DNA from 4 places in the Pedobacter sp. W3I1 genome. Region 1 is predicted to be linked to each of the others. Evidence: riboswitches for the same ligand, from Rfam matches in the RefSeq annotation. Region 1 holds a riboswitch; each other region holds the start of a gene.
The links. A riboswitch is a leader RNA that binds a small molecule or an ion and turns the genes downstream of it on or off. The one in region 1 is predicted to bind S-adenosylmethionine.
Positions count from the first base shown of each region.

Region 2: linked by a shared signal. The riboswitch ahead of QF042_RS14500 (O-acetylhomoserine aminocarboxypropyltransferase/cysteine synthase family protein) and the one ahead of QF042_RS12155 (SusC/RagA family TonB-linked outer membrane protein) in region 1 are both predicted to bind S-adenosylmethionine.
Region 3: linked by a shared signal. The riboswitch ahead of QF042_RS19780 (peroxiredoxin) and the one ahead of QF042_RS12155 (SusC/RagA family TonB-linked outer membrane protein) in region 1 are both predicted to bind S-adenosylmethionine.
Region 4: linked by a shared signal. The riboswitch ahead of metH (methionine synthase) and the one ahead of QF042_RS12155 (SusC/RagA family TonB-linked outer membrane protein) in region 1 are both predicted to bind S-adenosylmethionine.

Region 1 is NZ_JAUSXN010000001.1:2,913,279-2,921,473, reverse strand. It holds gene QF042_RS12160 (SusD/RagB family nutrient-binding outer membrane lipoprotein) at 1-928, opposite strand, end outside; gene QF042_RS12155 (SusC/RagA family TonB-linked outer membrane protein) at 940-4,107, opposite strand; SAM riboswitch class I at 4,433-4,539, opposite strand; gene QF042_RS12150 (peroxiredoxin) at 4,677-5,945, shown strand; gene QF042_RS12145 (trypsin-like peptidase domain-containing protein) at 7,160-8,195, opposite strand, start outside.
Region 2 is NZ_JAUSXN010000001.1:3,499,397-3,507,591, reverse strand. It holds gene QF042_RS14510 (homoserine dehydrogenase) at 1-902, opposite strand, end outside; gene metX (homoserine O-acetyltransferase) at 1,048-2,148, opposite strand; gene QF042_RS14500 (O-acetylhomoserine aminocarboxypropyltransferase/cysteine synthase family protein) at 2,190-3,521, opposite strand; SAM riboswitch class I at 3,785-3,895, opposite strand; gene QF042_RS14495 (hypothetical protein) at 4,104-5,120, shown strand; gene QF042_RS14490 (PLP-dependent aspartate aminotransferase family protein) at 5,275-6,390, opposite strand; gene QF042_RS14485 (hypothetical protein) at 6,514-7,008, shown strand; gene mqnE (aminofutalosine synthase MqnE) at 7,693-8,195, shown strand, end outside.
Region 3 is NZ_JAUSXN010000001.1:4,854,950-4,863,144, reverse strand. It holds SAM riboswitch class I at 762-859, shown strand; gene QF042_RS19780 (peroxiredoxin) at 1,020-2,321, shown strand; gene QF042_RS19775 (peroxiredoxin) at 2,402-3,721, shown strand; gene QF042_RS19770 (YceI family protein) at 3,754-4,395, shown strand; gene QF042_RS19765 (cytochrome-c peroxidase) at 4,665-5,621, shown strand; gene QF042_RS19760 (TonB-dependent receptor) at 5,731-8,195, shown strand, end outside.
Region 4 is NZ_JAUSXN010000001.1:6,224,391-6,232,585, forward strand. It holds gene QF042_RS25540 (methylenetetrahydrofolate reductase) at 1-334, opposite strand, end outside; gene metH (methionine synthase) at 478-4,194, opposite strand; SAM riboswitch class I at 4,330-4,434, opposite strand; gene QF042_RS25550 (Bax inhibitor-1/YccA family protein) at 4,551-5,306, opposite strand; gene QF042_RS25555 (hypothetical protein) at 5,345-5,911, opposite strand; gene murQ (N-acetylmuramic acid 6-phosphate etherase) at 6,036-6,839, opposite strand; gene QF042_RS25565 (S41 family peptidase) at 7,030-8,195, shown strand, end outside.

The DNA.
Region 1 (8,195 bases):
CTGAGTTTGTTGAGCCATTTGGAATACCAACGTAATTTTGCGGCGTAGGATTAGCAGTTTTACTGGCATAAACCTGTAATCTTAAATCGTTTAAGCTAAACAATTTATCTATTAAGGTTTTACTAATGCGGTAATCTTCCCTGGTTTCGAATGAAGCAGCCACCGGATTTTGCTGTGGCGAATCGCTGTAAATCACCTGGGCAATATCTGCTCTGCTGCTAATATAGCTACCTCCTTCGGCCTGTACTTCATCAATTACCTGCTTTGCTTTAACAGGTTCCTTATCAGCAATACGCAAGGCGATACGAAGCCTTAAAGAATTAGCAAATTTTTTCCATGAGGCAATATTGCCACCGTATACGATGTCTCCAACAACAGCTTTTCCCGAGGCAGGATCTAAAAATGTCTGAGCTGTTTTTAAGTCGTTTAAAACACTGTAATATACATCCTTTTGCTTATCGTAAACAGGTGTGATAAACTGTTTGATTTGTCCGGCCTGGGTATATGGAACATCGCCATAGGCATCAGTAAGCAATAAAAACACCCAGGAGCGTAAAACCAGGGCCACCCCTTTGTAATTTGGATTGCCTTGTGCATCGGCCAGTTCGATGATTTTATTATAGCCCGCAATACTCTGCGCATAACCTGTTGCCCATAAAGACGTAAAGCTACTGCTGGAGTAGATAAAACGGTCTTCTTCGGTATATTGTACTTTTGCCCATTGCTGTGTAAAAAGCAGGCTCGAATTCATATTATTGGTTACGCCCCAATAGGCATCGGCGGTAACTTTAGTGGTACCCGTAAGTAAATAATCGATCTGTGGAATCTCTGTTGCATTAGGATTGATGTTTACTTCATCAAGCTCTTTTTTACAAGATGAAAATGCCAATGTTAAAATGGCCAGTATATATAGTTTATTATTTTTCATGATGGACATATTTAAAATTTAACATTCAGATTTATACCGTAACTGCGTGTACTTGGGTTAGAAAGACTTTCTAAGCCTTGGCCGTTTCCGGTATTAAAGGCAACCTCAGGATCAATATCAACTACATTGCGGTGGATGATCCACAGGTTACGGCCAACAAGTGAAACGGAAACGCCCTGTAGATTTAAAGGACGGATCCATTTTGCCGGCAAGTTGTAGCTCAGTTTTACTTCACGGAGTTTTACATAAGAGGCATCGAAAATATTAGATTCATCAATGGTACGGAACGATTTATAATATTGCTGGGCAGGCAACACTTTTTCATTGCGTTTACCATCAGCTGTTACGCCATCAAAAACCATCCCATCATCATAAACCGTTACACCTGCAGGGGCAGCTCCATTTACCCTCACCGTTCCTTTGTTTTTATCATTGTCAGGATAATAATAGGATATACCTCCATATTCTGCAGCTCTTCCTGGCAAGGTAGAAGCTAACACGCCTGTGTAAGTACCTGTTGCATAGGTGCCATTGTAAATAGAACCACCAATACTGGCATCAACCAACACACCTAGGCTTATACCTTTATAACTAAAAGTATTGTATACTCCACCAATCCAGTCTGGTGTATATTTACCTAAAACCTGTTTGGTCGGATTTGTAGCCGGTGCTCCTGTAGCATTAACAATGATATTTCCATTACCATCTCTTAAGAAGGCTGTTCCGAACAATGATCCATAAGGTTGTCCAACCGTAGCAATTACCTGAGCAGAATTGGTAGCTACAACATAGTTAGTCAATAATTTTTCAGCGTCCAGTTCTATTACTTTGCTCCTGTTGGCTGCAAAATTCACATTAACATCCCAGGTAAAGGCTTTTTTTACCGGAGTAATGCCCAATTGTGCTTCTATTCCTTTATTGTTGATTTTCCCGGCATTAAGCAATTTAGAGCTAAAGCCTGTACTTTGGCTTACATCAACCGCCAAAATCTGGTTGTAACTATTGGTATTATAAGCACTTACATCTAAACGCAACCTTTTATTAAAGAAAACAGCTTCAACCCCAAGTTCTGAGGATGTAGTGGTTTCGGGTTTAAGATTAGGATTAAGGTCGATACTACTGATATTAAGCTGAGGATTTCCATTAAATGGTGCACTAAATGGATAAGTATTGATCAAACGATAAGGATCGGCATCTTTACCTACTTTAGACCAACCTCCGCGTATTTTCAAATAATCAAGTGTTTCGCTTTTAATATCGAATGCTTCGGTAGCTATGAAACTTCCATTAAATGAAGGATAAAAATAAGATCTGTTCTGTGCCGGCAAAGTAGACGACCAATCGTTCCTTGCCGTAATGTTGGCAAAAAGATAATTTCTAAAACCAATCTGACCTGACGCATACACACTATACGATTTTAAGCGCGATAAGTTATTAGAAGATGTTAACGGGTCGCGTGAATTTTTTAGGGTATACAATCCTGCAACGGCTAACTTTGGTGCACTTTGATCATTCTGTTCTATATATTGCCTGCGGATATTACCACCACCCAATAACTCCAGGCTAAAATCATCATTTAACTGCTTGTTAAAGTTCAGCGTGGCATCGGTATTGTTTTCGTTAACGGTAAATGCACTTTCGGTATAAGAACCAAAAGGCGTTCCGTTGGTGCCATAAGCAATTCTGATTTTACGCCTGTCGTTATAATAATCGGTTCCTGATCTGAAATTAAAATTAAGTCCGTCAATAATTTTATAATTAAGGGCTACGCTTCCAATAATCCTGCTTCTGTTTTGCGAAACCGTATTTTCATAAGCGACCCAATAAGGATTGCTATAATAGTTATTGTTCCAGTTAAACGTTTTTCCATTCTCGTCCAAATAGTCTTTTAACTGGTTAATATCAACCTGACGGCCAAACCAGGTAAACTGTAACATGGTACTGGTTGATCTTGAACCGCCTGTACCTGGCAAATTATCAGAAGCAAGTTTACTGTAATTTGCGTTAGCGGTTATACTTAACTTAGGAGTAATCCGTAAAGTGGTATTTAGTACGAAAGCATTTTTTCCCTGACCAGAATTGGGCACAATACCAACTTGTTTCAGGTTATTGTATGATAAGCGGTAATCGAATTTTTCGTTAGCATCTGCAATAGATACACCGTTATTTAATGCATATCCGGTTTGAAAGAAATCGCGTACGTTATCTGGATGTGCTACGAACGGAACGGCTACACCTTTCGAAAAAAACTGTGGAATTAATCTTCCGTCTAATTTTGGTCCCCAGCTTTCATCTACCCCATCATTTAATCCTTTACCAGCACCATCTACATAACTGAACTGACCTTCTGACCCCTGCCCGAAGGCATTTTGATAAACTGGCAAAGTAAGCAGGCTTTCTAAAACAGCATTCGAATTGATTTCGATACCAATTCCTTTTTTCGATTTACCTGTTTTAGTTTTGATCAAGATCACGCCGGCTGCAGCCCTCGAACCATATAGTGCCGCAGCGTTTGGTCCTTTTAACACACTCATTGATTCTATATCTTCAGGATTGATATCTGAAATGGTATTGGCATAATCTCTTGCCCCAGCCGAATTTAACTGCGAATTATCTACCGGAATCCCATCAACCACAAATAAAGGCTGGTTATTTCCGGCAATAGACGTTTCACCTCTGATGACCACACGTGATGAACCCATACTCCCCTGGCTGTTGGTGACACGCACCCCTGCAATTTTTCCGGCAAGTGCATCCACCAAATTAGATTCTTTGGCTTCAGCCAAATCCTGTCCTTTTAATTCCTGAACCGCATAACCCAGCGATTTCTTCTGCCTCGAAATACCCAATGCTGTAACTACTACTTCATCCAGCGCATTATCGCTCGACTGAAGAATGACCGAAATCGGGCCAGGATTTTTATTGATTTGTATTTCCTGACTCTTAAAACCGATATAAGAAAATACTAATGTGCCTTTATCTGGTGCATGAATTGAAAAAGCACCCTTCCCATCTGAAATGGTTGTTTGTTTGGTTTCTTTTATTAAAATGGAAACACCTGGGAGTGTTTCGCCATCTGCCGACTTTACCGTTCCGGTAACCGTGACATCTTGAGCGGAAAGCTTTTGTGCCATGAAGAGCAGAAAGATAAACGCTATTGATTTTAAATTTTTAAACATATTGTGTAGTTAATAATTAGTTAAAAGGGATAATAATTTGGGCAAAACAATTCCACCACGACAAAAACGTGTTTTGTTTTAAAAAAAAATAATGGAATGGTTAGTCTAAAAAAGCCTGTTAAAACGGAGCAATTTTAACAGGCTCCACGCATTCGGAAGCATGTGTTAAGGTTTATTTCAATGGATTTCAGCTCATCTGTCTTTTTCATTTGAATGATTTTATTTAATGCATATTTAATTTCAAGAACGCATTCAGGGCAAAAAAAAAGCACCCCTTAAATCAGAAGTGCTCCATATATTTTTGATAAGGATAACGCAAACAACTGACTTAACTACCCCAGATTCATCTGAGATGGAATTAGCACCATTTCTAAAAATTAGATGGTTGCTAAGGCTTCACAGGGCCATTCCCTCCGCCTTTCTTGATAAGTATTTTAAAATAACTGGGGCAAAGGTATAACTTATTCCATTTATCCTATAGTTTTTATAGAATTTTATTGAAATATTTTTTCTTTGGCAATTACATCCATATCTTTGTCTACTAGTTTAGTCGACAAATACACATCCCAATGAAATTAAAATCCATTTTAACAGCCATATTGGCCATATCAATAACTTTTACCTACGCTCAGGAACATGTTGCATTAGCAAATAACCAGGCGGCAAAGCTTCAAGGGAAAAAACAAAAAGCATTTGTTGCCCTCGGCAACTGGCGTGGAATAGCTAAAGTAAAGGAAGGATTAGAAATTCCTTTCAACTTCGAGATCAGCGAAAAAAGCGGTCAGCAGAAATTATATTTCCGCAATGCTGAAGAGCGTTTCGAAGGTGGCCTTGTAAAACAAACATCCGATTCACTTTTCGTAAAACTGGATCAGTTTGATAACGAACTCGCATTTGCTATAGATGGTGACCAATTAACGGGTGTTTTAAGAAAACAAGATAAAGCAGGCAAACCTTTGGTCATTATTGCTGAACGAAAAAATTACCGTTTTAAAACAGATAAACCTGCAACAGCAGACTATTCTGGTAGTTATGATGTGGTTTTTACATCGCCAAATGGCAAAGAAGAAAAAACAGTCGGTTTATTTAAGCAGACGGGGAACAAACTTACGGGTACTTTTCTCCGCGTAACCGGCGATTCGCGCTATCTGGAAGGTGTTGTAGAAGGAAATGAATTCCAACTTTCGAGCTTTATTGGCTCCTCTCCTGCCTATTACAAAGGAACTTTCCAGGCAGATGGCTCGTTAAGGGGTGAAATTTTAGGCGCAAGGGGCAGTCAGCCTTTTACGGGAACTAAAAATAAAGATGCTGCCCTACCCGATCCCTATAAACTCACCTACCTCAAAAAAGGATACAAAACACTTGATTTTAGCTTTCCTGATATCAACGGCAAAAAGATTTCGTTAAAGGATGAAAAGTACAAAAACAAGGTGGTGATTTTAACCATCACCGGAAGCTGGTGCCCAAATTGTGTTGACGAAGCTACTTTTATAGCGCCCTGGTATAAAGAAAACAAGAAACGTGGAGTAGAAATTATTGCGTTGCATTACGAGCGCTCCACCGAACCTGAATACGCAAAAAAGGTGATGACACGTTTCCGCGAACGTTTTGGAATTGAATACGACCAGGTTATTGCAGGCACTGCCGATAAACAAGTGGTATCTGAATCGTTGCCTGCACTCGATTCTTTTTTATCGTTCCCAACCACAATAATCATCGATAAACAGGGTAATGTAGCACAAATCCATACTGGTTTTAATGGCCCGGCCACCGGCAAATTTTATGATGAATTTGTGAAAGAATTTAATACGGAGATTGACACATTGTTGAAGAAATAATTTATCTTATCGATTGTTCTTAACACGATCGTCACCCTGAATTTATTTCAGGGTCTTAGCAATAGAAAAATCGTCATCTCGACCGTAGTGGAGAGATTTTTTAACATCGTCCAAAGATCTCTCCACTCCGCATTTGCTTCGGTCGAGATGACGCCAATTTAAAATCTGTCATTGGTAAATGATTGGGAACCACGAAGTGCTCATCGCAGATAATCTTAATGCAATGAGCTTTAAGATTCCCGCCTGCGCCTATCGTGTGAACACATCTACACCAGCCTGTATTTGTTCTAAGCACATATTCCTAAGGCGATCGTCATGCTGAATTTATTTCAGCATCTTTCCCACTATTAACTGGTCCTGATTCCTTCAGAAGTAATAATTTGGGGACAAATGTTGATTTTTTCCGCTCTTTGCCGCGGGGGCATGGTACTTTGGAGCGCCAAAGTACCCAAAGCGCTTTGTCAATCCAGCAATGTGGCTTCTCACCGCCCACGCTCATCAAAAAAACAGTGGCACTTCGTTTTGTGTTCAATTTATATTAAACTTGAATTCAGTGCTAATGAACACAAAACCACTGCGTTTAAGGTTTGTAAGTGCAATTTATTCTATTCTGCACCTGTTTTTTTGATTCTCCCGCCACTTGGGATTGACGGCGTCCTTCGGTAAAGACTGTGGTTTATTAAAGCCAGCTAGCATGATGCCCAAACAATTCTTAAAAAAGACGTGTCCACACGATAGGCCTGCGCGGGAATGACGACCGATTTTGAATAAGCGGGTTAATTTAAAAAAGGTCCTTCGACAGGCTCAGGATGACAGATCGTGCATCAGATTCCTTGCAGAAAAAGAGTGTTTAGCCCCGGGCATAGCGGCATCCCTGAAGCGCAGCGGAGGGATACAGCGAAGCACGGGAACAGACTTTAATAGATGCACTGGCGCTGCGCTCCAAAAACAAATGTATAAAGTCTCGTTTTTTTTGTAAAGCAAGTCTAGCACTCTTCGGTTTAGACAGTCCTTCTTTCCGCTTCTATCTTTTTGTGGAAGTAATTGCATACATGATGCGCTTTTCTATCCCATAGTTGTCATTCTGAACGCAGTGAAGAATCTTTTAACACAGACTTATTCAATAGAAAAGTCTTTGTCCAGACTCTCTTTAGCTAGAGATTCTTCACTATGTTCAGAATGACATTTATTTTTGGACAAGATTAGGAAGATATTTATTGCATTATCTTCAAAACAAAATCTATTATTGTTTTCTTCGGAATCACCACCGTCGTCGTCCGGCTGAACCTGGCGATATTAATGCCATAAAAATTTCCTTCCCAATCGAAAACGGGCGAACCGCATGCATTCGGTTTAATCGCCGCATCGTGCGTAAAAACAGCATTAAACCCATCTCTTCGTTCAGATTTTCCGCCTTCAAATTTTTCTGCGGGATGGTTAAAGACCGATTGCCCTCGTCCGTCCAGTTTAAAAGTTTTCTTCATTTTCCCTGAAGGGTTTTCCCATTCAAAAGAAACCTCATCATCTGCCCAATATTTCAATATTTCTGGCGCAAATTCATTTGCTTTTTTAATAGTCTTTCCATTGATACTGATCAGTTCGTCGCCCACTTTTATACCTGCTTTTTCTGCCGGGCTGCCCTCTTTGATTAATGAAAACTGGACTGGACTCGAATTGTACACCACCATTGCACCCAAATAAGGTTGACTGTTAATTTTTGGTAAATTAAATAGTGAACTACCTACAACACTTCGCATTACTTTACCAGCGGGATCAATGCTATAAAGAAGTTTACCCATCTCTATTCCAACAGTATCGCGATTAGAAATATTTAAATCAATTCCACCATTTATGTGTTTTTCAAGCTCAAATAAAACCAGGTCGTTTTCCTGATCTTTTCCAATTAGCTTAATCGGCATGGCGGTTCCATTAATATAACACTGGGCTTCTTCACCTATCATCGTGTTTTTACTCAGTAAAAACTGTTTTTTAACTCCACTTGATGTTTTAACATTTAATAAACTGGCATTAATCTCCTGAGTTTTGCCTTTTATCACACTTTTGATGGAAAAGCAGCTATTTCTAAGGGTGGGCACATCAAAATCAGGGTGTAATGCCTTTTGTTTATTTTCCTTTTGCAGAACCAAAGACAACGGGTCTACTTTCACCTCATCCACCTTTTCGGGAAAAGCGGTATAAAGCCTTTCGCTGTTTAGGGCTGTCCAATATCGGCGGTAAAGGTCAACAGGG
Region 2 (8,195 bases), 590 kb from region 1:
GCGGCACCGGTAGGATGGCCACCCGCACCTTTACCATAGAAAAACTGCTTATCAGCAAAAGCCGCCTGAACGGCAACTGCATTATATTCGTTCTCCACATTGTAAAGAAAATCATCCTTTGCTACCAGTTTCGGCAGTACATAAGTCACAATATCTTTTGTGTTTACCTTACGTGCAGTAGGAACCAACTTAATTTTAAAGTTTTTCTCACGTGCATATTTAATGTCATGGTTAGAAAGGTTCTGAATACCAATGTTTAAAATGGCATCAGGATTTACAAATAAACCATAAGCGTGTGCTGTAGCAATGGCCAGTTTATATTTTGGATCGTAACCTCCCACGTCTAAAATCGGATCGGTTTCCGCGAAACCTAAGTCCTGTGCTTCTTTTAATGCCGAATCGTAACTTTGGTTTTCGTTAAATATTTTCGACAGTATGTAATTGGACGAGCCATTAAAAATTCCACTCAAAGCATGGAATAATTCATTATCGTAGTATTCTTCTAAATTGCGGATAATTGGAATACTGCCACAAACAGCGCCTTCATACAATAAAGAAGTACCATGCTCTTGCTGTAAATCTACCAGTTCTTTCAAATGCGTGGCGATCATTTTTTTATTGGCAGAAACTACATTTTTACCGTTTTTTAATGCTGTAGTTACAATTTCATAAGCCGCATCTGCATCATTAATTAATTCTACAATCGTATTGATCTCTGTATTGTTCAGTATTTCGTTGCGATCAGTAGTAAAAAGATCTTTATTAAGGGTACGTTTCTTTCTTGGGTCTTTTATCGCAATTTTAATGATCTCCAGGTTTAAGTTCTGGCTTTGGATGATATCCAATAAACCTTGTCCTACAACGCCGAAACCAAATAAACCGATTTTTAAATTCTTACTCATTATTTTAGACTTGATTACACAGATAAACAGATTACACTGATTAACTATATTTATTTTATATTATTTTTTGTTGATTTGATGGTACAGATATTAGCTGTTCTCTTTATTTTTCACCCTAAACCCTAAACCCTAACCTTCTACCTTTCTAAGCGGTATGCTGTAATTGGATGATTTTTTTGTTACGGCTTTCTTTAATGAAATTTCCGATTACGTTAGTCAAGGCATCAGTTTCGATCAAAAATCCATCATGTCCATAATCCGAATGCAAGGCGCTAAATTCTGCTCCCGGAATATGATCGGCCAGATATTTTTGCTCTGACAGCGGAAACAATACATCGTTTTCTATTCCAATTACCAAGGTATTCGCCGTAATTAATTTTAGTGCATCGGCAATACTTTTACGGTTGCGGCCCACGTTATGGCTGTCCATTGCTTTGGTTAAATAATAATAACTATAAGCATTAAAGCGATTAATCAGTTTCTCTCCCTGATAATTCTGGTAAGAAGACGATCTGAAATTATCTGTCTTATCGTTTACACTTTCAACCTGTGTACTGCCATAAGCGCTGTAGGTTCTATAACTTAAAAGTGCAATGCTACGGGCTGTTTTTAAACCTTTACTGCCACCGTTTGGTTGGTTAGCATAAAAAGTTCTATCGGTAGTAATGGCCAAACGCTGACTTTCGTTAAAAGCAATTCCCCAGGGAGAATGCGCCGCATTGGTAGCAATTAAAATCAGGTTTTCAATTTTATTCGGTTCCGAAATACTCCACTCAACAGCTTGTTGCCCGCCTAAAGAACCACCTATTAATAATTTAATATAATCAATCCCTAAATGCGAAGCTAATAACTGGTGTGCCGATACTAAATCGCGGATGGTAAATTGTGGAAACGAAAGGTAATAAGGTAAGCCAGTTACCGGATTGGTGCTCAACGGGTTTGTGCTGCCATAATGCGAACCCAAAACATTGGCACAAACGATATAATGTTCTTCTGGATTGAACAAAGCATTTTCTCCAAATAAACCTTCCCACCATTCAAAAACATCAGCATTGGCGGTTAGTGCATGGCAAACCCAAATCACATTATCTTTATTTGCATTTAATTTGCCATAAGTTTGATAAGCAATTTGCAGATTGCGGATTTTTTTTCCGCTCTCTAGTTTGAACTGTTTATTATAATGATATGTTGCTCCTAAATCCCCTGAAGGCGACTTTGAAGTGCTATCGTTTTTACTGTTATGCATTTTGTAATGATGTTGTGGTTTTAAAAAGCCCCTAAAGGGGTTTAGGCTTGTAAATGCTCTGTTGGAACTGTAGCATTAATTGTCGCAAATGCTTGTTCGAAATCGGCTTTAATATCATCAATATGCTCAATGCCTACCGAAACCCTTAATGCATTTGGTTTTACCCCTGCGGCTAATTGTTCTGTTTCGCTTAATTGCTGATGTGTGGTGGCTGAAGGCTGAATAATCAGCGTTTTTGCATCGCCAACGTTAGCCAGGTGCGACACCAGTTTTAAACTATCAATCACCTGCGAAGCATTTTCTTTGCTTCCTTCTAATTCGAATGATAATACAGCACCAAAACCGTTGCTTAGATATTTTTTAGCCAGATTATTGTATTTACTGCTAGCAAGGCCAGGATAATGTACCTCCTTAACTAAAGGGTGGTTTTCTAACCAGGTTGCTAATTCTAATGCATTATCTACATGGCGTTGAACGCGGAGTGATAAAGTTTCTAATCCTTGCAATAAAAGGAATGAATTGAAAGGCGATAGGGCAGGTCCCAAATCTCTTAATCCCTCCACACGGGCACGGATAATAAACTGGATATTCCCGAATGGTCCACCGATGCCGAAAACATCGCTGAAAACCAAACCATGGTAACCTTCTGATGGCTCAGAGAATTGAGGGAATTTACCATTGCCCCAATTGTAGTTTCCACCATCAACAATAACCCCACCAATGCTTGTTCCATGACCGCCGATCCACTTTGTTGCAGACTCGACAACTATGTTGGCACCATGTTCTAATGGCTTAAATAAATAACCTCCCGCACCAAAAGTATTGTCGACTATTAAAGGTAGATCATATTTTTTTGCAATTGCGGCAATTTTTTCGAAATCAGGTACACTAAACGCCGGGTTGCCAATGGTTTCTAAAAAGATTGCTTTTGTTTTATCGGTAATTTTATTTTCAAATTCTTCAGGTACATCAGGATTTGCGAAATCTACGTGTATCCCCAAACGTTTAAAAGCTACTTTAAACTGGTTATACGTTCCGCCGTAAATGTGAGAGGAAGAAACGATGCTGTCGCCAGCTTCTAATATATTGTTTAACGCTATAAATTGAGCTGCTTGCCCTGATGCCACTGCCAAAGCAGCTACACCACCTTCTAAAGCGGCAATACGTTTTTCGAAAACATCATTTGTAGGATTCATAATCCTGGTATAGATATTCCCAAATTCTTTTAGCGCAAATAAATTGGCACCGTGTTCTGCATTTTTAAAACCATAAGAAGTGGTTTGGTAAATAGGAACAGCCCTTGAACCTGTTGTTGGATCTATTTCCTGGCCAGCGTGTAATTGTAAAGTTTCAAATTTATATGATGTTGACATGATTTCTATTTTTTTAGTTGATGTGATGAGATAGCAGAGATTAAGAGAATCTTAAACCTAACAGGGCGTATCCCGATTTCCCGGGACCTTCCAATTTGAAAAGAAACAAAAAAGGAAGATTTTTAAATTACTGTATGCAACAGCACATACAAGTAATCGCACGCATATCGCAACAAATAAAAGAAATAGAAGCTCTTTCTACCTTTTTAAGGTTTGCACTGGGTTCGCTTAGCGATTGAAGATTTAATGTTTTCATCAGTTCTAATTTATATCTCCAAATAACACCATGTTATCCGGTCAGGAATTGGCACCTTCTCTTTCTGAGGGTTGCCAGTGGGTCATCGAGCCAGTCTCTCGCCACTTCTTTATAAATCAACCTGTGAAGATTGACTTTTATTTAGCTTTCTACCAAATAATATTTCAAATGTCTGAATTTAATTTTAATCCACAAAATAAAATTTCGAATTTACATTAACTAGTTGAAAATGAATGGAGTATTTTTATGATGGCATAACAAACTTAACTTTTAATATAAAATTTACGCTTAAAATTCTAAGTTTGTTTTCCTATCTAAATTTAATCATGATGAAAAATACAAAAGTTCTCTGTTTAAGCCTGCTATTAACTATAGTGTGTTTAAGCAATGCAAACGCGCAATTTGGAGGTTTAAAAGACAAATTATTAAAAGTTGGCACCGCTCAGGGTGCTAAAGCTTTAGGCGTAGATAAATTTTTAAAACAGCCCGCTGCCATTACCACCAGCTTTGAAGATGTAAATAGAGAAGGCGAAAAGCTGCCAGATTTTATTAATTCTTTAAATTTAAAAGCCCAGCCATTATATTTATTGCCTAAAAATCCAGAGGGTGGTTTTTTGCTTTGCGAAGGTTTGTACGAAATGACCAATAAAAGCTACTGCTTAAAAGCCGGAACTTTTGCTCCATCAAAAGGTGACGGTTATATGTTTGCACCCGTTTTGGGACCGAAAGAAGAAATCGTGGTTTCTATACTGAAAAGCGCAGAAAAACATTCGGATGTAGAACAACACGATATTCAGGTGTTGTTATGGACCATTATTGCCAGAACAAAATTTGCCGATTTTAACGGACAGGTTAAACTTACTGCAGTAAAATTATTAACGCCAAAACAACTTACGCAATTAGAAGGTGGTGCTTTAGGAGTTTTACCTTTCGATATAATGGAAAAAGCTAAAGACCAATTGCCTGCAGGTGTAAGGGCCGTTTTTGAGGCAGAAAATAATATCCGCCAGCTGGTAGCTTCTGGAAATTACACTTATGCCGACATGGAAAAATATGCTATTATAGCAGGTATGGCTCCTCCAAGAAGCGATGTACCGAGCGGTATCTGGACCAAACACCCTGATGGTTATTATGTGCGTTATTTTCCTTCAGGTTATTCCATTACCAAAGTACAGGTATATGTACCAAAAGAATTATTAGCTAATGGAACTAAACTGATTTATGATGCTGCCGGTGATATTGCCTGCCCAGCCAATACAGGATCACAACGTTTAGCGCAAACGAATGAGCCGCTGGAAGCAAATTATTCAGCTAAGTTGACTACGATCTGTAATCCTAAATAAGATTTTAAATTGGTTGTCGTCATTCCCAACTTGATTGGGAATCCTAATGCAATAACGCTTTAAGATTCCCACCTGCGTGGGAATGACGATCATTCTTTTCTGAATTTCTTGTATAAAACCTATAAGGTCTCTAAGACCTTGTAGGTTTTATATTTTAACCCAACGCCTGTGCTAAATCAGCAATAATATCATCTACATGCTCTAAACCTACAGAGATACGGAGTAAATTTTTAGGCGTTTTACTATCAGGGCCTTCAACTGAATAACGGTGCTCAATCAAACTCTCTACGCCGCCTAAACTGGTGGCCTGAGCAAATAACTGAACTTTATTGACCACTTTATGGGCAGCCTCAACATCACCTTTAACCAGGAACGACATCATCCCGCCATAATCTTTCATTTGTTTTTTTGCAATGTCATGCTGTGGGTGACTTTCTAACCCTGGGTAAAAAACGGCTTCAACATTCGGATGTTTGTTTAAATAACCCGCTATAATTTTTCCATTTTCGCAATGGCCTTTCATGCGATAGGCCAGGGTTTTAATGCTTCTGGTTAATAGGAAACAATCGAAAGGGGAAGGAACCGCACCACCGGTTTGCTGGATATTTTTGATTTTCTCCCACAGCTCATCTTTTTTGGCTGTTATTAAAATTCCGCCCAGCACATCGCTATGACCGCCCAGGTATTTAGTACTGCTATGCATTACAATATCAGCGCCTAATAAAACCGGATTTTGTAAAACAGGAGAAGCAAAGGTGCTGTCGCAGACCAAGGTGATGTTTTTAGCTTTAGCTATTTTGGCAATCTCTTCGATATCTGTAACCTTTAATAACGGGTTGGATGGGGTTTCAATCCAGATCAGTTTGGTATTGGGCTTAATGCTCGATTGTATCAGGTTTAAATCAGTTTGGTCAATAAAATCAAATTCCAAACTATCGTTAAAAATAGTAAGCAACTGTTTTTTAATTCCCCAGTACATATCATCCGGTGCAATAATGTGGCTGCCGGGTTTCAACGCCTGAAATAAAACCATTCCACAGGTATTTCCAGAAGAAAAAGCTGCTGCATCTTCGCCATATTCTAATTTGGCTACAGTGTTTTCTAAAGCAGACCGGTTTGGATTGCTTACCCTGCTATACATATGCCCTCCGGGATAACCCCCGTCTTCATCGCGAAAAAAAGTGGTTGATAAATTAATAGGAGGAGTGACATCGCCTGTAGTGCTTTTTACAAGATTAGAAGCGTGAATAGCAAGGGTTTCTGGTTTCATAAAATTTGATGTTTATCGAAATAATATCGGGATGCAATTTAATAATTTGGCGCTAATTTAAGGTTCGTAATGGTTTTGGCAAGATTTATGTAACAACTTTGACGAAATTTAAATTAAACAAAAATGAAAAGATTATTTATAGCTATCGCAATAGCATGTTCTACTTTAGTAATGTTACAAAGTTGTAATACTGCAAAAAGAGTAACTGCAGGTGTAACAGGTAGCAGAGGTACAGTTGTTCGCGAATGGGTAGTGAGCAATGTAGCTTTAGAAGGATTGCCTGATGGCGCTGTTCAAGGATTGTTTGGAGAGAAATCTTATAAATGTTTCCAGGGAAGTACATGGAATTTAACTAATAGTGGTAATGGTTCTTATACCTTGCCTGCATCGAGTACTTGTGGTTCGGTAATGCAGACTATTTTCTGGTCGGCAGCCCCTAAAGATCAAACGTTCCAGTTTAAGAAAATATTTGAAGGCGATAAAGCTAAAAACGTAACAGAAGGTTACCGTTTAGTATTAACTGATCTTTCCAGCACACAAATGATCTTGAAATCGCCGATCGAATTTGGTGGCAAAACTGCAAACATCGTTTTAACGTTTGTACCTGCAGCAAGATAATAGATAAAAATATCAACCTGTGAAAAACATATAAAGCACTTCTGAAAAGAGGTGCTTTTTTTTGTAACCGTTGCTGATTTATTTAATTGATAGTTTTCTCTAAAGTGTCGTCATTTCGAGCGAAGTGCAACGAAGTCGAGAAACCTACAAAGATAGATCTCTCCATTCCACTGCGTTCCAGTCGAGATGACGATTTTCGTTGTGGTTTTTTCTTGATATGTCACTCTGAGGGATAATTTATTAAATAAAATCAATATGAATAACAGAAGAATTAAGAGAAATAAATCTCCTCAAAGTGTCGTCATTTCGAGCGGAGTGCAACGCAGCCGAGAAATCTATCTTCCAATTTAATTTGGCTCATAGATCTCTCCACTCCGCGTTGCTTCGGTCGAGATGACGAACCTCTCTCTTGGAATCTGTCATTGATAGCTTAGTCGAAGGATTGCCACGGAAACACGGATTTACGCGGAGGTTTGGCGTTTGTTTTTTCCGTGACTTCCGTGTTTCCGTGACTAATATTAACACCTACAGCTAAGCTTAGATAAAAAAGCAATCAACATCTGTGTTTATCAGTGTTCATCTGTGGTTAATAATCAAGAACAACATTCAAAAATCGCGGTTTGTTACAAGAAAATGATTTTCAAATCGGCTCATTATTGTATTTTTGTTCAAAATAAATCAGGAATGAATACAACTGAGCAAGTTGAAAAAATATTAGCTGATACCAATTTATCAACTGAATTACAAAACATAGCACACAAAGTTCTTCTCGGAGAGCGTATTACCTTTGATGAAGGTGTTTATCTGTATGAACATGCTGAATTAGGTTACCTTGGTGTTCTCGCAAATTTTATCCGGGAACAAAAACACGGTGATAAAACTTATTTCAACCGGAATTTCCATTTAGAACCAACCAATCTTTGTGTTTACGACTGCAAATTTTGCTCGTACTCCCGTTTAATCAAACAAAAGGAAGAAGGCTGGGCCTTAACTATGGAGCAAATGCTCGATATCGTTAAAAAATATGATGGTGAGCCTGTAACTGAGGTGCATATTGTGGGTGGAGTACTTCCTCAATATGATGTTGCCTTTTATTCTGCTTTATTTACCGCAATTAAACAGCATCGCCCTGATTTGCACGTGAAAGCATTAACGCCGGTTGAGTATCATTATATTTTTAAGAAGGC
Region 3 (8,195 bases), 1.9 Mb from region 1:
AGAAGACTCAGCAAAAGTAAAAATTAATTACTATAAATTCTATAGAAATAGTAGTTTTTTGTAAGATTTGTGCTTCTTGAGATTTTTTTATTATTTAATTTGTTGATTATTAGTTGTTTGTGTTTTTACTGTATCGTCATTTCGAGCGGAGTGCAATGCCGTCGAGAAATCTAATGGAATAGATTTTTCTCCCGAAAGTTCGGGACTGCGCTTCATTCGATAGCTATCAGATCGAATGAGGCTTGAATTATGGATTGTCAATGATAGTCAGCGAAGCCCCCTTTCAATGCGTCCACTACACCATGCGCGCTGCTCAAAGCGCTTTGCTTAATGAGAAATTTGTCTTATTGAAAAATTATATTTCTGTAAATCAGTATGTTATGAATAAAGTCTATAAAATCTATAGGAATACTTGTGTAAAGTAAACAAAGTTTATACTTTTACAAAAAAATATAATAGTTCACTAGCAAATTTACGTTCGATATGAAACTCCGCAGACAACCTCAGCCATATTTTCTGATCAATTATTCAGATCAGTACAACTGCTGTTGCCGCTAATATAAACTAAGATACGGATCACCTGTTAAGGTTTTCATTCAGATATTCTTATAAAAATCCTGGTACCCCGGGGCCTTTTGATAGAATATTATGGTGGTCATGTATTTAAGTCAATAAGTTGCCGGGGTATCAGGAACGGCCTAACTAATCACCACCACTAGTTTAGGTTATTACTCTAATTAATTCACCACCATTAATTAGTTGATTTATAAAGAAGAAGGGAGAGTCAGTACTCGTTGAACTTCTAGCAACTTTCCATAGGAAAAAGTGCTCAAACTGATCTAGCAATAGATTATAAATTAACCAATAACATTAAACACATCGTTTCCTGTTAGGGATTTCATTAAGCAGAAACAACTGTATAAACAGCTTGTATCTATGCTGCCTGAATTTTTCTATGGAAAAATGTGCCTTGTTATTAAAAACTCTAAAACGATAGTGTTTAACTAATAATGATGATTATGAAAACGACAATTACCTCAAAAATTGCATGCCTAACCACCTCAGTACTGTTACTGGGCGGCATTGCATCAGCCAAGGTGGCAAAACCATTTCCTAAAGAAGGGATTTGGAGGGGCGAGTTTAGTGTAAGCGAATCAAAAGTGCCCTTTAACTTCGAATTAAAAGGTAAAAATCCTCAAACAGCCATTTTGACTTTAATTAATGGCTCCAGACGTGATGATTTTCATGTAGAACGACGTGGCGATGACTCCATTTATGTAAAAATGAATACCTATGATGCTGCTTTGGTGGCGAAAATTGAAACTGATGGGACTTTATCGGGCGAATACCGCAGTCTGGTACCTGGCTTTAGAGGCAATTCGCTGCCATTTGTAGCCGAACATGGTAAAAATTACCGCTTTGTCGAACCCGGTAAAGACGTGGCTCCGAAGCACAATATCTCTGGTAAATGGGAAATAAAAACTTATACCAAAGAAGCTGTACCTGCTTCGATCGCATTATTAAAACAGAACGGGAACAAGCTTACAGGCGTAATCATGACTGTTGTTGGTGATACCCGAGAATTGGAAGGCACCGTACAGGGCGATGAATTTGAATTATCTGGTTTTACCGGACCAAGTCCTTTTATTGTAAAAGGGAAAATAAACGATGATAACAGCATTACCGGAGAACAAGGATTTGGGATTTATAAAAACCTGAAATTTGACGGGCAACGCAACGAAAACGCCGAACTTCCTGATCCTTATAAACTTACTTTTCTTAAAGAAGGCTATAAAAAACTCGATTTTACTTTTCCAGATCTTGCCGGAAAAAATGTTTCCTTAAGTGATGATAAATATAAAGGTAAGGTCGTAATTATCGAGACAATTGGTACCTGGTGTCCAAATTGTACCGATCAAACTGTTTTTCTTTCTCCATGGTTTAAAAAGAACCAAAAACGTGGTGTAGAAGCCATTGCAATTGGTTTTGAACAAAAAGATGATCTTGAATATGCGAAATACACTTTGGGCAAATTGAAAGAAAAATATGGTATCACTTACGATATCCTTTTCGGAGGCATTGCCGATAAAAAAGTAGTGGCCGAAAAACTGCCAGCGCTAAATAAATTCATTGCTTTTCCAACAACCATCATTGTCGATAGAAAAGGAAATGTAAGAGAAATTTACACCGGTTATACCGGCACTGTAACTGGAAAATACTTTAACGACTATGAAACCAAATTCAATAAAGTATTAGATGAACTGATTGCTGAACCGGTACCCGAAAAACTGGCTTCGGTAGAAACACAAAAAAGTAAGTAACCTAAACCAACCAAACCAAAAAAATGTGAGGCTGCATCATATTGCAGCCCATATTTAACCTACACTCAAAACTTTACATGATGAAAACTAACTTTGCTAAAATGCAGGTGCTGGCACTGGCATCCCTCATTTCTACTACAGCCTTTGCTGTAAACAAGGTGCATGAAGAACCAAAAGTGGCCAAAAAATTTATAAAAGAAGGAATTTGGCGCGGTGTTTTTAAAGTTGCTGAAACAGAAGTCCCTTTTAATTTCGAACTAAAGGGAAAAGATGCAGAGCATGCCACATTTACACTGCTAAATGGTACACGGAGAGACGATTTCCATATCAAATATTTAGGACAGGATTCACTGTTTATCAAAATGAATACTTACGATGCAGCTTTGGTAGCCAAAATTGAAAGCGATGGACGGATCTCAGGCGAATATAGAAGCTTAGTACCAGGCTTGCAGGGCAATGCTTTGCCTTTTACTGCAGAGCAAGGTAAATCTTACCGCTTTGTTGAGCCCGGAAAAGATGTTGCGCCTACCGCAAATTTGACGGGAAAATGGGAGTTTAAAGGTTTTTCTAAAGAAGCCGTTCCAAACAAAGTTGCCATATTAAAGCAAGAAGGCAATAAGTTAACAGGTGTAATTATGCAGGTAACTGGCGATAGCCGTGAGTTGGAAGGTACCGTACAGGGAAATCAGTTTGTACTTTCTGGTTTTAGTGGTCCAAGTCCCAAAATTTATAAGGGTACGATTAACGAAGATGGTACACTTTCTGGCGAAATTAGCCAGGGCATTTACGATAACTTAAAGTTTACAGGCGTAAAAGATAATCAGGCGGAATTGCCAGATCCTTATACACTCACACATTTAAAAGAAGGCGTTAAAAAACTTGCTTTTACTTTCCCTGATCTGAATGGAAAGTCTGTTTCGTTAACGGATGATAAATATAAAGGTAAGGTTGTAATTGTGGAGTTGGTAGGTACCTGGTGCCCGAACTGTACCGATCAAACCGTATTCCTTTCGCCATGGTTCAATAAAAATGCCAAAAGAGGCGTAGAAGCCATCGCCATTGGTTTCGAACAGAAAGATGACCTTGAATATGGAAAATATACGCTGGGTAAACTACGCGATAAATACAACATTAAATACGATATCCTGTTTGGCGGACTGGCTGATAAAAGATTGGTTGCTGATAAACTTCCGGCTTTAAATAAATTTATCGCTTATCCAACCACCATTATTATTGATAGAAAAGGCGAAGTACGCGAAATATATACCGGTTACACCGGAACCGTTACAGGTAAATATTACGATGATTACGAGAAAAAATTCAATAAAGTTCTGGATGAATTAATCGCAGAACCAGTACCATCTGCTGCTTATTTTGAGGCACAGGCAAATGGAAAATAGCTAAACCACCTAAACTAAACACCATAAATAATATGTTACAGTATAAAACGATCGCAATTATTGCTACTACACTTGTAGCCTCATCTTTTACAGCTTTAAACGGGCCAAAACCTAAACTAAAGGTAGCTACGGAAACTCTTGTAAGGAAACTGGTAAACTATAAAGTTAGCCCTGAACAGAGTAAGTTAACCTGGGTGGCCAAAAAGGTAACCGGAGAACATTCGGGAACCATCAACGTTAGTTCCGGGTCTTTAGCCTTAGACAATAAAGTACTAAAAGGCGGCAGTTTCGAGCTCGATACCAAAACCATTGCGGTTACCGATCTTACTGATAAAGAAACCAATGCTAAACTGTTGGGTCATTTGAAAAGTGACGATTTTTTTGCGGTAGAAAAGTTTGGTAAAGCTAATTTTAACATTACATCGGTGCAAAGTACCGGTGCAGGAACTTATGATGTGAAGGGAAAGCTCACCATTAAAGGCATTACTAACGAAATCAGTTTTCCTGCAACAGTTAAGCAAGAAGGCAATAAAGTAATTGCAAATGCAAAAATTACGGTCGATAGAACCAAGTACGATATCAAATTCAGGTCTAAAAGCTTTTTTGAAAACCTGGGCGATAAAACCATCTATGATGATTTCGAGCTGAATGTACAGCTGGTAGCCAATAATTAAAATCTCTCTTGTTAGGTTAGTTGAGATGGGAGAGTCTGGTATTCTCCCTTTCGCTAGCTAAACAGGTAGGTCCGTCATCCCCAACTTGATTGGGAACCACGAAGTGCTCATCGAAGATAATCTTAATGCTTAAGCTTAACCAAAGGCTTTAAGATTCTCGCCTGCGCGGGAATGACGACCGATTAATGAAGACTACAATATTTCAATTAAGGGATGTCAGTCTGAGCGTAGTCGAAGACCCGTTAAATAATTCCGAACCGAATACACTAATGAAAAGAAGCAAAATAATAATTTCCCTGTCCTTAGTTTTAGTGGTGTTTTTAATGGCCGGATTTGGTGCAGACGATCCCACTGTAATTAACAGTAAGGAACGTTTAGGCGAAAAGCTGTTTTTTGATCCGATTCTTTCTAAAGATAAAAGCATTAGCTGTGCTTCGTGCCATAAACCGGAATTTGCTTTTGCAGATACATCAGCGGTGAGCTTAGGTGTAGGGGGAACCAAAGGAACGCGTAATTCGCCATCGGTAACCAATCTTTCGGGCAGACCAAGCCTCTTTTGGGATGGCAGAGCCGCTTCCTTGGAGGATCAAGCCCTGCAGCCCATTATTAATCCTGTAGAAATGAACCTGCCTATTGCCGATGCCATTGATCGCTTGCAAAAAGACAAGGATTATGCAGCACTATTCCAGAAGATTTTTAATTCGCCACCTACACAAAAGTATTTGCTACTGGCCATTGCCTCTTTCGAAAGAACATTAGAAACCGCAAACAGCCCTTACGATCGGTATATTAATGGAGATGACAAAGCCATCTCCGAAAATGCAAAGCGCGGCAGGATGTTGTTTATCGGAAAGGCCAACTGTAACAATTGCCATTCGGGTGAAGATTTTACTGCCGACCGTTTTAAAGGAATCGGGTTATTTAATGAATTAGAACTGAAAGACCAGGGTAGATTTGAGGTCACGCATAACCCAGAGCATAAAGGGCATTTTAAAATCCCTGGTTTAAGAAATGTTGGGATTACTGCACCATATATGCACAACGGGATGTTTAAAACCCTAAAAGAAGTGATCCAATATTACAATAATCCAGATGTGGTAATCAAAAATGGGAAAAACAGGGATCTTTCTTTAAATAAACCATTAGGCTTGAGCGAAAATGAAATAAACGATATAGAGGCTTTTTTACTTTCGCTTACCGATGATCGGTTTCAAAAACAAAAATGATAAAATAGGCAGAGTTCGATCAAAAATCTTTAAAACTTAATTTTTAACACATTTTTCCACTAAAAATGAGGTGGATGGCCATTGGTATGTCTATTCCAAAATAAACAACATGAAGAAAAAACTACTTTTAATATTATTATTGAGCGTACTTACCTACGCGCAAATATCTGCCCAACAAAGAGTTATTACCGGGGTAGTTGTTTCTGCTGAAGATAAATCTCCTTTGCCGGGTGTATCGGTAAAGATCAAAGGGCTTGATGGTTCTACGGTTACCGATAAAGATGGTGCATTTAAAATTTCTACTAAAAACGGGCGATTTATCGAGGTTTCTTATATCGGTTATAAAACTGCTACTATCGAAATTGGATCAGCTACCAAGTTAAACGTTTCGCTCGAACAGGCCGACAATACCTTAAGCGAATTACAGATTGTTGGCTCGCGGAATGCCAACCGCACTAAACTTAATTCACCCGTTCCGGTGGATGTAATTGATTTAAAAACTTTACAGCAAAACTCTCCGCAAGCTAGCGTAACACAGCTGCTGCAATATGTATCACCTTCCTTTCATTCGTCTGTTTCTGGTGGTGGCGATGCGGCATCAGCAACTTCTACCGTTCAATTAAAAGGTTTGGGCGTAGATCAGGTATTGGTTTTGGTAAATGGTAAAAGAAGACATAAAAGCTCGAACATTAGTTGGGGTGGTTTGGGCAATGGTGCTACCGGATACGATCTGAATGCCATTCCTGTAGGTGCGATAGACCGTATTGAGATTTTAAGGGATGGTGCTGCAGCGCAGTATGGATCGGATGCCATTGCGGGGGTAATCAATGTGGTATTAAAAAGCAATGCGGATGAAATAACCGCAAGTACCATCGAAAGTATCCGCCGAAGAGGCGATGGATTAACCACCAGAACAAATGCGAATATTGGCCTTAGATTGGGCACAAAGGGATTTCTTAATGTTACTGGCGAATATGCTACACAGGCGGTATCACTTCCTTCCGGAAATTATTCTGATGGCATTTACATCGGTCCGGCTTATGGTGGAGGAGCCAATACAAGGGGCTTCGATCAGATTTATACCAAAGAAATTGATGACGCCATTATTGCCAGCCGTGGTATCGATCGGCATTTTTTTGATCAGCGTGGCTCTACCAATAAATCGAAAGATGGTTTATTGGCATTTAATGCTGCTATTCCGTTGAAAGATGGTTTTGAAGTGTATTCATTTGGTGGCATCAGTCACCGCAATTCGCAGTTTACGGCTGTGTACCGTTTGCCAGGATGGACAGAACGGAATAATACTTTCGTTTACCCTGATGGATTTTTGCCAGCCATGGATAACATCATCACCGATCAGTCTTTTGCGGTAGGGGTAAAGGGAAAGGTGAGTGGCTGGAATTTTGATGTTTCTAATGTGTATGGACGTAATGCTTTCGATAATATTATCAGCAATACGCTGAATGCCAGTTTAGGTCAAAAAACACCGCGGACTTTTAATGCGGGCAGTTACAATGCTTCGCAAAACAGCGGAAGTTTAGATTTTTCCAGGAAATTTGATAAAGTACTTAAAGGATTGAATGTTGCTTTTGGTGGGCAGTATCGTGTAGAAACCTATCAGATTATTGCAGGTGAAGAAGGTTCTTATTCAAAAGCTGATCTGAGCACTATTTACTCTATTGGTTACACCACTGGGGGAATTCCGTATTTTGTAGCTGCGGGAAGTACACCTTTAAACGGACTTTCTCCTGGTTCCCAGATTCATGCAGGTTTCAGGCCTTCGAACGAAGTAAATGTTAAACGTTCTATTTCTGCTGCTTATGCAGACCTCGAATTGAATGTAACTGATAAATGGCTTTTATCAGGTGCGGTAAGGGTAGAGAATTATTCTGATTTTGGTAGCGTAACTACTTATAAAGCGGCAACCCGTTACGGTTTTGCAAAATGGCTGGCGGTTCGAGGCGGCTTTAATACAGGTTTTAGAGCGCCCGATCTAGCCCAGTTTTACTATACTGAAACCTCTACCACTTTTCAGAATGGTGTCGCAATAGATCAGGTTACGGCAAACAATGTAAACCCGGCTACAAAAGCCCTCGGAATCCCATCACTTCAACCCGAAAAATCGAAAGGTTATTCTGCCGGAATCACTTCTCAACCGATCCAAAATGTAGAAATCACCATTGACGGTTATCAGGTAGATATTAATGATCGGGTAGGTAATACCGGACGTTTTTCTGCAACAGATAGCAATCTGCCGGCAGATGTAAGGGCATTATTTGTACAAACCGGTACCGTACAGGCCAAGTTTTTTTATAACTCTTTTAGTACCAGAACCAGAGGGATCGAATTTACCGGAAGTTACCGCTTCTTGCTTCCAAACGGAGGAAATGTAGCCTTTCTGGCTGGTGCAAATCTGCAAAAAACTACCCTAACAAAAGTAAATACGCCCAAAGGATTAGAAGCTTATCGTTATATCATTTTTGACGAAAGTGAAGAGGTACGGGTAACCCGGAGCATTCCAAAAACCAAAGTTACCCTTCAAGGAACCTACAACATCAACAAGTTTAACTTTTT
Region 4 (8,195 bases), 3.3 Mb from region 1:
CGATCAATGCATTTTCGGTTTCTTCTTTCGTAAACCCACCGCAAATAAGATGTGGAACGGCATCAACCTTATATTTATGGATAATAGCCGCACAAATGGCAATGGTACCCGGCCGCTTGCGATAAGATACCTTTTGTAGCAAACCATTGGCTTGTTCTTTATAAATGTAATCTTCACGAAGCGAAGTCACATCAATAAAAGGAGGATTAAACTCTAGCAACGGTTCTATTGCATCATAAATCCACTGTATACTTTGCCCTTTAATAGGCGGCAATAATTCAAAAGAGAATAAGGTTTTACCCTTTGCGTTTTTTATATGGTCTGTAATCTTCATACCCTGTTTTGGTTGTCATGCTGAATGCTAATGAAGCATCTCTAACATATAGCAGTTCCTATTTTTTTGATGACTGCAAATATCAATTTATATGTTCTTCGGTTCGAGATCCTTCGTTCACTCAGGATGACAAATCGACGATGTTAATAAGCTAAATTCGGACTTAACCACCGCTCCACTTCTTCAACCGGCATATTCTTTCTGATGGCATAATCTTCAATCTGATCTTTGGTAATTTTTCCTAATCCAAAATACCTCGAATCAGGGTGCGCGAAATAAAACCCACTTACCGCTGCTGTTGGATACATGGCATAACTTTCGGTTAAGTGAAGTCCAATTTTATTCTCCGCATCAAGCAACTGGAATAAAGTTCCTTTTTCGGTGTGTTCCGGGCAGGCAGGATAACCTGGCGCGGGACGGATCCCTGCGTATTCTTCCTTAATCAATTCCTGATTGCTCAGATTTTCATCCTGTGCATAACCCCAATATTCTTTGCGTACACGTTCATGCAGGCGCTCGGCAAAGGCTTCAGCCAAACGATCGGCCAGTGCTTTGGCCATGATACTGTTATAATCATCGTAATTGGATTCGAACTCTTTCACCAGTTCATCAATCCCGATACCCGCCGTTACGGCAAAACCACCGAAATAATCCTGAATACCACTTTCTTTCGGTGCAATAAAATCAGATAAGGCGTAATAAGGCTGCCCATCTACTTTTTCGGCCTGCTGGCGGAGGGTGTGGATAGTAACTAGTCTTGAGTCTTCAGTCCTGAGTCCTGAGTCACTAGGTTGACTTCGGACTTTGGACTCCGGACTCTGGACTTCTAAAACGATGTCGTCTCCTACCGCATTTGCTGGCCAGAAACCGATCACGGCTCTTGCTGTTAACAGTTTTTCGTCGAGGATGCGTTTTAATAAAGTCTGTGCATCATCAAAAAGTTTCTTCGCTTCGTCGCCTACATTTTTATCGTCGAAAATTTTCGGATAACTTCCGCGGAGTTCCCAGGTATGGAAAAAAGGCGTCCAATCGATATAGGGAACCAATTCTTCTAAGGGATAGTTATCGAAAACCCTTGTGCCTGTAAATTCCGGAACAGGTAAGTTGGGCTGAAAATCGATCTTAAATTTATTTGCACGTGCTTCATCTAAGGTTTTAAAACGTTTATCCGATCGCTTATTTAAATGCGCTTCACGTGCTTTATCATATTCAGCTCTAATGCCTGCTACATAGTCATCTTTTGTTTCAGGATTCATCAGGGTGCTGCAAACGGTAACACTTCTGGAAGCATCTAACACGTGGATAGCAGGTCCCGAATAATGCGGTGCTACTTTTACAGCAGCATGGATTCTTGAAGTAGTTGCTCCACCGATAATTAATGGAATGGTGAAACCTTCGCGCTCCATTTCTTTGGCAAAGTGAACCATTTCATCCAGCGATGGCGTAATTAAACCACTTAAACCAATAATATCGGCTTTTATTTCTCTGGCTTTTTTGATGATTTCCTGCGCAGGAACCATCACACCCATATCAACAATTTCGAAGTTATTACAGGCCAATACCACGCCCACAATATTTTTCCCAATATCATGCACATCACCTTTTACAGTGGCCATTAATACTCTTCCTGCTGACGAATTCTGATCCTGATCGGGATTATCTAATTTCTCCTGTTCAATAAATGGCAATAAATAGGCTACGGCTTTTTTCATTACCCTTGCCGACTTTACTACCTGAGGCAGGAACATTTTCCCGGCGCCGAATAAATCACCTACGATGTTCATCCCGTCCATCAATGGCCCTTCGATTACCTGAATCGGGCGGGCATATTTTTGCCTGGCTTCTTCCACATCATCATCCAGATATTCTACAATTCCCTTAACTAAGGAATGAGATAATCTTTCTTCAACAGAACCTTTCCTCCACTCTTCATCTTTAACCACTTCTTTACCTTTCGATTTTACGGTATCGGCATATTCTACCAAACGCTCCGTAGCATCGTCTCTTCGGTTTAAGAGCACATCCTCTACCCTTTCTAACAATTCGGGTGGAATTTCCTGATAAACCTCTAACATCCCCGCATTTACAATTCCCATATCTAAACCGGCCTGAATGGCATGATAAAGAAATGCGGAGTGCATGGCTTCGCGAACGGTATTATTCCCCCTGAAAGAGAAAGAAATGTTAGAAACCCCACCACTCACTTTGGCATGAGGCAGGTTTTCTTTGATCCAGCGGGTAGCATTTATAAAATCGACAGCATAATTATTATGCTCTTCTAATCCGGTTGCGACGGTTAAGATGTTCGGATCGAAAATAATATCCTCTGCCGGGAAGCCAATTTCATTTACCAAAATATCATAACTCCGTTTACAGATTTCTTTTCTACGCTCGTAATTATCGGCCTGCCCCTGCTCATCAAAAGCCATTACCACCACGGCGGCACCATATTGCATAATTTTGCGGGCGCTTTCGCGGAATTTCTCTTCCCCTTCTTTTAGTGAAATGGAGTTTACAATTCCTTTTCCCTGCAAACATTTTAAACCATTTTCAATAACCGACCACTTAGATGAATCGACCATGATGGGCAATTTGGCTATATCAGGTTCAGAGGCAATGAGGTTTAAGAATTTGGTCATTGCTGCTTCCGAATCCAACATCCCTTCATCCATGTTCACATCGATGATCTGTGCACCGCCTTCAACCTGTTGTAGGGCAACGGCCAATGCAGCCTCGTAATCGCCGCTTAAGATCAATTTAGAGAATTTTGGAGATCCGGTAATATTTGTTCTTTCACCAATATTCACAAAAATGCTCTCTGGGGTGATGGTTACTGGCTCCAACCCGCTTAAACGCATATAAGGTTCTAGCACAGGGATTTTCCTAGGCTCAGCTTTCCTTGCATTTTTAGCAATACAGCCAATGTGCTCTGGCGTGGTGCCACAACAGCCACCCACAATGTTCACAAAACCAGAGGCAATAAAATCGTCAACCAAATGTGCCGTTTCATGCGGCTGCTCATCGTAAGCACCAAACTCGTTTGGTAAACCAGCATTTGGATAGGCCGAAACATAACAGCCCGCTTTTGCAGCAAGCTCCTCAATATGTGGTCGCATTTCTTTAGCACCCAAAGCACAGTTAAAACCGATGCTTAATGGTTTTGCATGCATTACAGAATTTAAGAAAGCTTCAGCAGTTTGACCTGAAAGTGTTCTGCCAGAGGCATCGGTAATGGTACCGGAAATCATGATCTCCAGTTTACGGCCTATTACCTCTTCATATTTTTTAATGGCTACAATAGCCACTTTAGCATTTAAAGTATCGAAAATGGTTTCGATTAATAATACATCCGAACCACCATCTACCAAACCGCGTACCTGCTCGTAATAAGCTGCTTCCAGCTCATCGAAATAAACAGCCCTAAAACCAGGATCGTTTACATTTGGCGACATGGAAAGGGTACGGTTGGTTGGGCCAATGGCACCAGCAACAAAACATTTACGGTCTGGATTTGCTGCCATGAACTCATTTACAGCTTCTTTTGCCACACGTGCACCTTCAAAACTCATTTCGTAAGAAAGGTCTTCCATCTGGTAATCGGCCATGGAAATGCGCTGTGTACTGAACGTATTGGTTTCGATAATATCGGCACCAGCCGCCAGATACTCCAGGTGTATCGTTTTTATAATATCCGGACGTGTGATGTTGAGCAAATCGTTATTGCCTTTTACATCACAGGGATGGTTTTTAAATCGCTCCCCCCTAAAATCTTCTTCGGTTAAGGTATATCGCTGAATCATGGTACCCATTGCACCATCAATCACCAAAATACGTTTTTCTAATTCTTCTCTTATGCTCATTCTTGTTGTTAGATATGAGAATTGAGATATGCGATATGAGAGTAGATAAGACACATTGTCTCAAATCTCAAATCTATAGTCTCAAATCTCAAAAAAAAGCTTATTTAAAAAGTTGGTACGAGAATCGTAATCCTAAACTTATCTGTTTCCGCTATTTGCAGAATAGAATTTAGCACCTTGTATGGTTACAGGTTGCTAAGACTTCGTTGGGTCTAATCCCTCCGTCTTTCTTAATAAGCATACAAAAATGCAACAAAGCAACATCAATTCCAAAAATTATCGCCTTGCTACCAAATAAAATTACAAAGGCCACGCAAAACTGCGCAGCCTTAAGAATATTGTTCTGTTTTTGAGATCTATCTTCTACTACCGAAAATACGCAATAGCGACAAAAATAAGTTGATGAAGGTGATATAAAGCGATAAGGCGCCCATGATCGCTAATTTTTTGCTTTCATTTACACCTAAAGTATTTCCATTTTCATCCAAACCTTCGCCAATTCTTTTAAGCTCTTGCACCTTGTAGGCAGTTAAGGCAGTAAAAATAGCCACTCCAATAAATCCCATAATGTACCCCAATGTAGAGCTGCCTAAAAACATATTGATAATACTGATGATCACCAAACCGATTACGCCTGCAAATAATATAGGTCCAAACTTACTCAAATCTGTATTTGTAGTGTAGCCCATTATCGCCATTACGGCAAATATCGCGGCAGCCGCTGCAAAACTAATTACAACAGATGGCAAAGAATAGGTTAACAGGATAAAGCTAAGCATTACTCCAGTTAATATAGAATAAAGCAAAAATACGCCAATTAATGCCTGATAAGACATCCGTTGCATACCAGCGCCCATCAAGAATACTAATCCTAGCGGAGCAAATATTGCAATGTAACCTAAAACAGTAAACCCACCTTTACCTGTTTGTGGGTTATAAGATAAAAGATAATCCAATACTGCTGGCGTACTGGCAATAAAATAAGCTGCAACTGTAGAAACAGCTAGTGCTACAAACATCCATAAGAAAACATTCCCAAAGAAACGTTTAGATGCAGATCTTTCCTGTACAAAAACACTGTTGTCTTGATATTGATAATTTTGTTGTTCCATTTTAAATTTTGTGTATTTAACTATATAAAAATAAATATTTAGTTTAATCTTTTTGTCAGCAATTCTTCAACTTTTTTAAAGACCTGTAGTGGTTTTAGTGTGCGCCATGGCAGATTGTCGAATGCACCGCCAAAGTTAATGTAATAATCGATGTTATTATCGCGAAACTCAGTGATTACGTGTTCCTGAAAATTTACGCCAACAATCCAGCCATCTTCTACTTCCTGAAACCACTCTTCATAATAACTATCATCAGAAGCATGGAAATTCAGCACATTTTCTCCGATCAGAATAAATTTATTAATGCCTTCATCCATCATCAGCTCTAAAATATCACGCTTTAGCAGCATAATATCATTATTAATGGCATCGTTCCACTCCCCTATAAATTCTATAACGGCATAACTGCGGTCGTAATCGGCGTACAATACCTTCATGTACAGCGTATTCGAGCCAAACTCGTCCCATTGGGGGTGCAATAAAAAGTTATAAATCTGTTTATCGAAATAAAGTTCAGAATATTCGGTATTGTAAAATGGCGAACGCTCATCTTCTGCCGAAATATAATCATCTCTCCACTGATAGTAAGGCTCAATTTCGTGCATGCTTTTTTCTTAATTATTGAAGGATTGAATTTTGAATGAGAGAATGATTAATGCTACTCTTACATGCTATCATTCACTAATTCTTTCATTCACTCCATCCCTCCTTCTCTCATTCTAACATTTCTCAGTGTCCTGCTGCAACTGCCTTACGCACGCTTCCATAACGGGTTAATAATTCAGCAGCTTCATCATAACCAATATTCAGTTCATCGGCAACCATTTGTGTACCACGATCTACCAGTTTATGATTGGTTAACTGCATATCGACCATTTTATTGCCAACTACGCGCCCCAACTGAACCATCACCGTAGTACTTAACATGTTTAACACCATTTTTTGTGCCGTACCCGATTTCATGCGGGTAGATCCGGTAATAAATTCAGGGCCAACCACCACTTCAACCGGAAAATCCGATTCAGCAGCAATAGGTCCGCCGGTATTACAAACAATGCAACCTGTTAAAATGCCATGTTTGCGTGCTGTGTTTAATCCGCCGATTACATATGGAGTGGTACCCGATGCTGCCAGGCCAACCAAACAATCTTTTTCATTAATCTCAAATTCCTGTAGATCTTTCCAGGCTTGTTCGGCATCATCTTCAGCAAATTCTACCGCTCTTCTAATGGCAGTATCTCCGCCAGCAATAATTCCTACAACCCAATCAAAAGGAACACCGTAAGTAGGCGGACATTCAGATGCATCTACTACGCCTAAACGACCACTTGTACCTGCACCTATATAAAAGAGACGACCACCTTTTTTCATTCGCTCGGCAACTGCCGATGTTAATTTTTCGATCTGAGGCAAACATTTTTCAACTGCAAACGCTACAGTTTTATCTTCGTTATTAATGCCCTGCAAAACTTCTAATACCGACATCTGATCGATGTGGTCATAGTTAGATTCTTGCTCGGTAACTCTATTCATAAATTTAATTTTGATAAAATTCGGTAAATTCTTTTTAAAAACTGCGCTAAAAACTCAAAAATATCTGTCATAAATTTCGAGTGAGGTCTTCCTTGCGTTAATTAATGTTAAATATTATAAACAAAAGACATGAAAATGCAGTTAAAAAATATATCAACTCGCTAATTTTCATAAATTTGCATTAACGCCGATGAAAAAAAATACCCGAAATAACGTACTGATTGCACTAAGCTATTCTGTAATTTTAATAGTGGGTATGTTTTTGGGTATAAAATTCATTAAAGATCAAGGCTTTGGCGTTAAAAAAAGCCCTCAGCTAGCCAACAATAGCGACGAAAAATTAAACGAAATCTTACATATCATCAATGGCAATTATGTTGATGACATCAATACCGATTCGCTTCAAAACTTACCTATAGATAGCGTTTTACACCAACTCGATCCACATAGTGTTTACTTGCCACCAACTGATGCGCAAGATATGACTGATAACCTGGAAGGAAATTTTGAAGGCGTAGGCATAGAATATTATATGCTTAACGATACCATGATGGTTACCGGTGTGGTTAAAGACGGACCGGCTTATCAGGCGGGAATTAAATTGGGCGACAAGATCCTGAGTATCGATACTGCAGTAGTAAGTGGCCGAAACCTACCGAAAGATCAACTTACCGGTCGTTTTAAAGGTAGATCCGGGACTGGTGTGAGCGTAGTGCTTTTACACCCGGGCGCTCCGCAAAGTAACCGCATTATGGTTACCCGTGGTAAAGTCAACATCAGTAGTATTGATGCTGCCTACATGATTAACAACGAAACAGGTTATGTGCGGATTAGTAAATTTGGTGCCAATACGGATAACGATTTCTCTGCTGCAGTCAACAACCTGAAGGCAAGGGGTATGAAAAAACTTATTCTTGATTTGCGCGATAATGGAGGTGGTTATTTTACCGCAGCTACGGGTTTAGCTGATCAGTTTTTGGCAGAGAACAAACTTATTGTATATACACAGGGCAAGCATGAGCCGCGTACCGATTATTTTTCCACAGGTACCGGCGCTTTTCAAAATGGCAAACTGGCTATCCTGATTAATGAAAATACGGCTTCTGCCAGCGAAATTGTAGCTGGAGCCATCCAGGATTTAGGGCGTGGGATTATTGTTGGCCGCCGTTCTTTTGGAAAAGGTTTGGTACAAGAGCAATTTGCTTTTGGCGACGGCTCTGCATTGAACTTAACCATCGCAAGATATTATACACCATCGGGACGTAGCATTCAAAAATCATATAAGAAAGGTTACAATGCCTACAAACATGAATTAGATGAACGCTTGATGGATGGGGAGCTTACAGGAGACCGTAC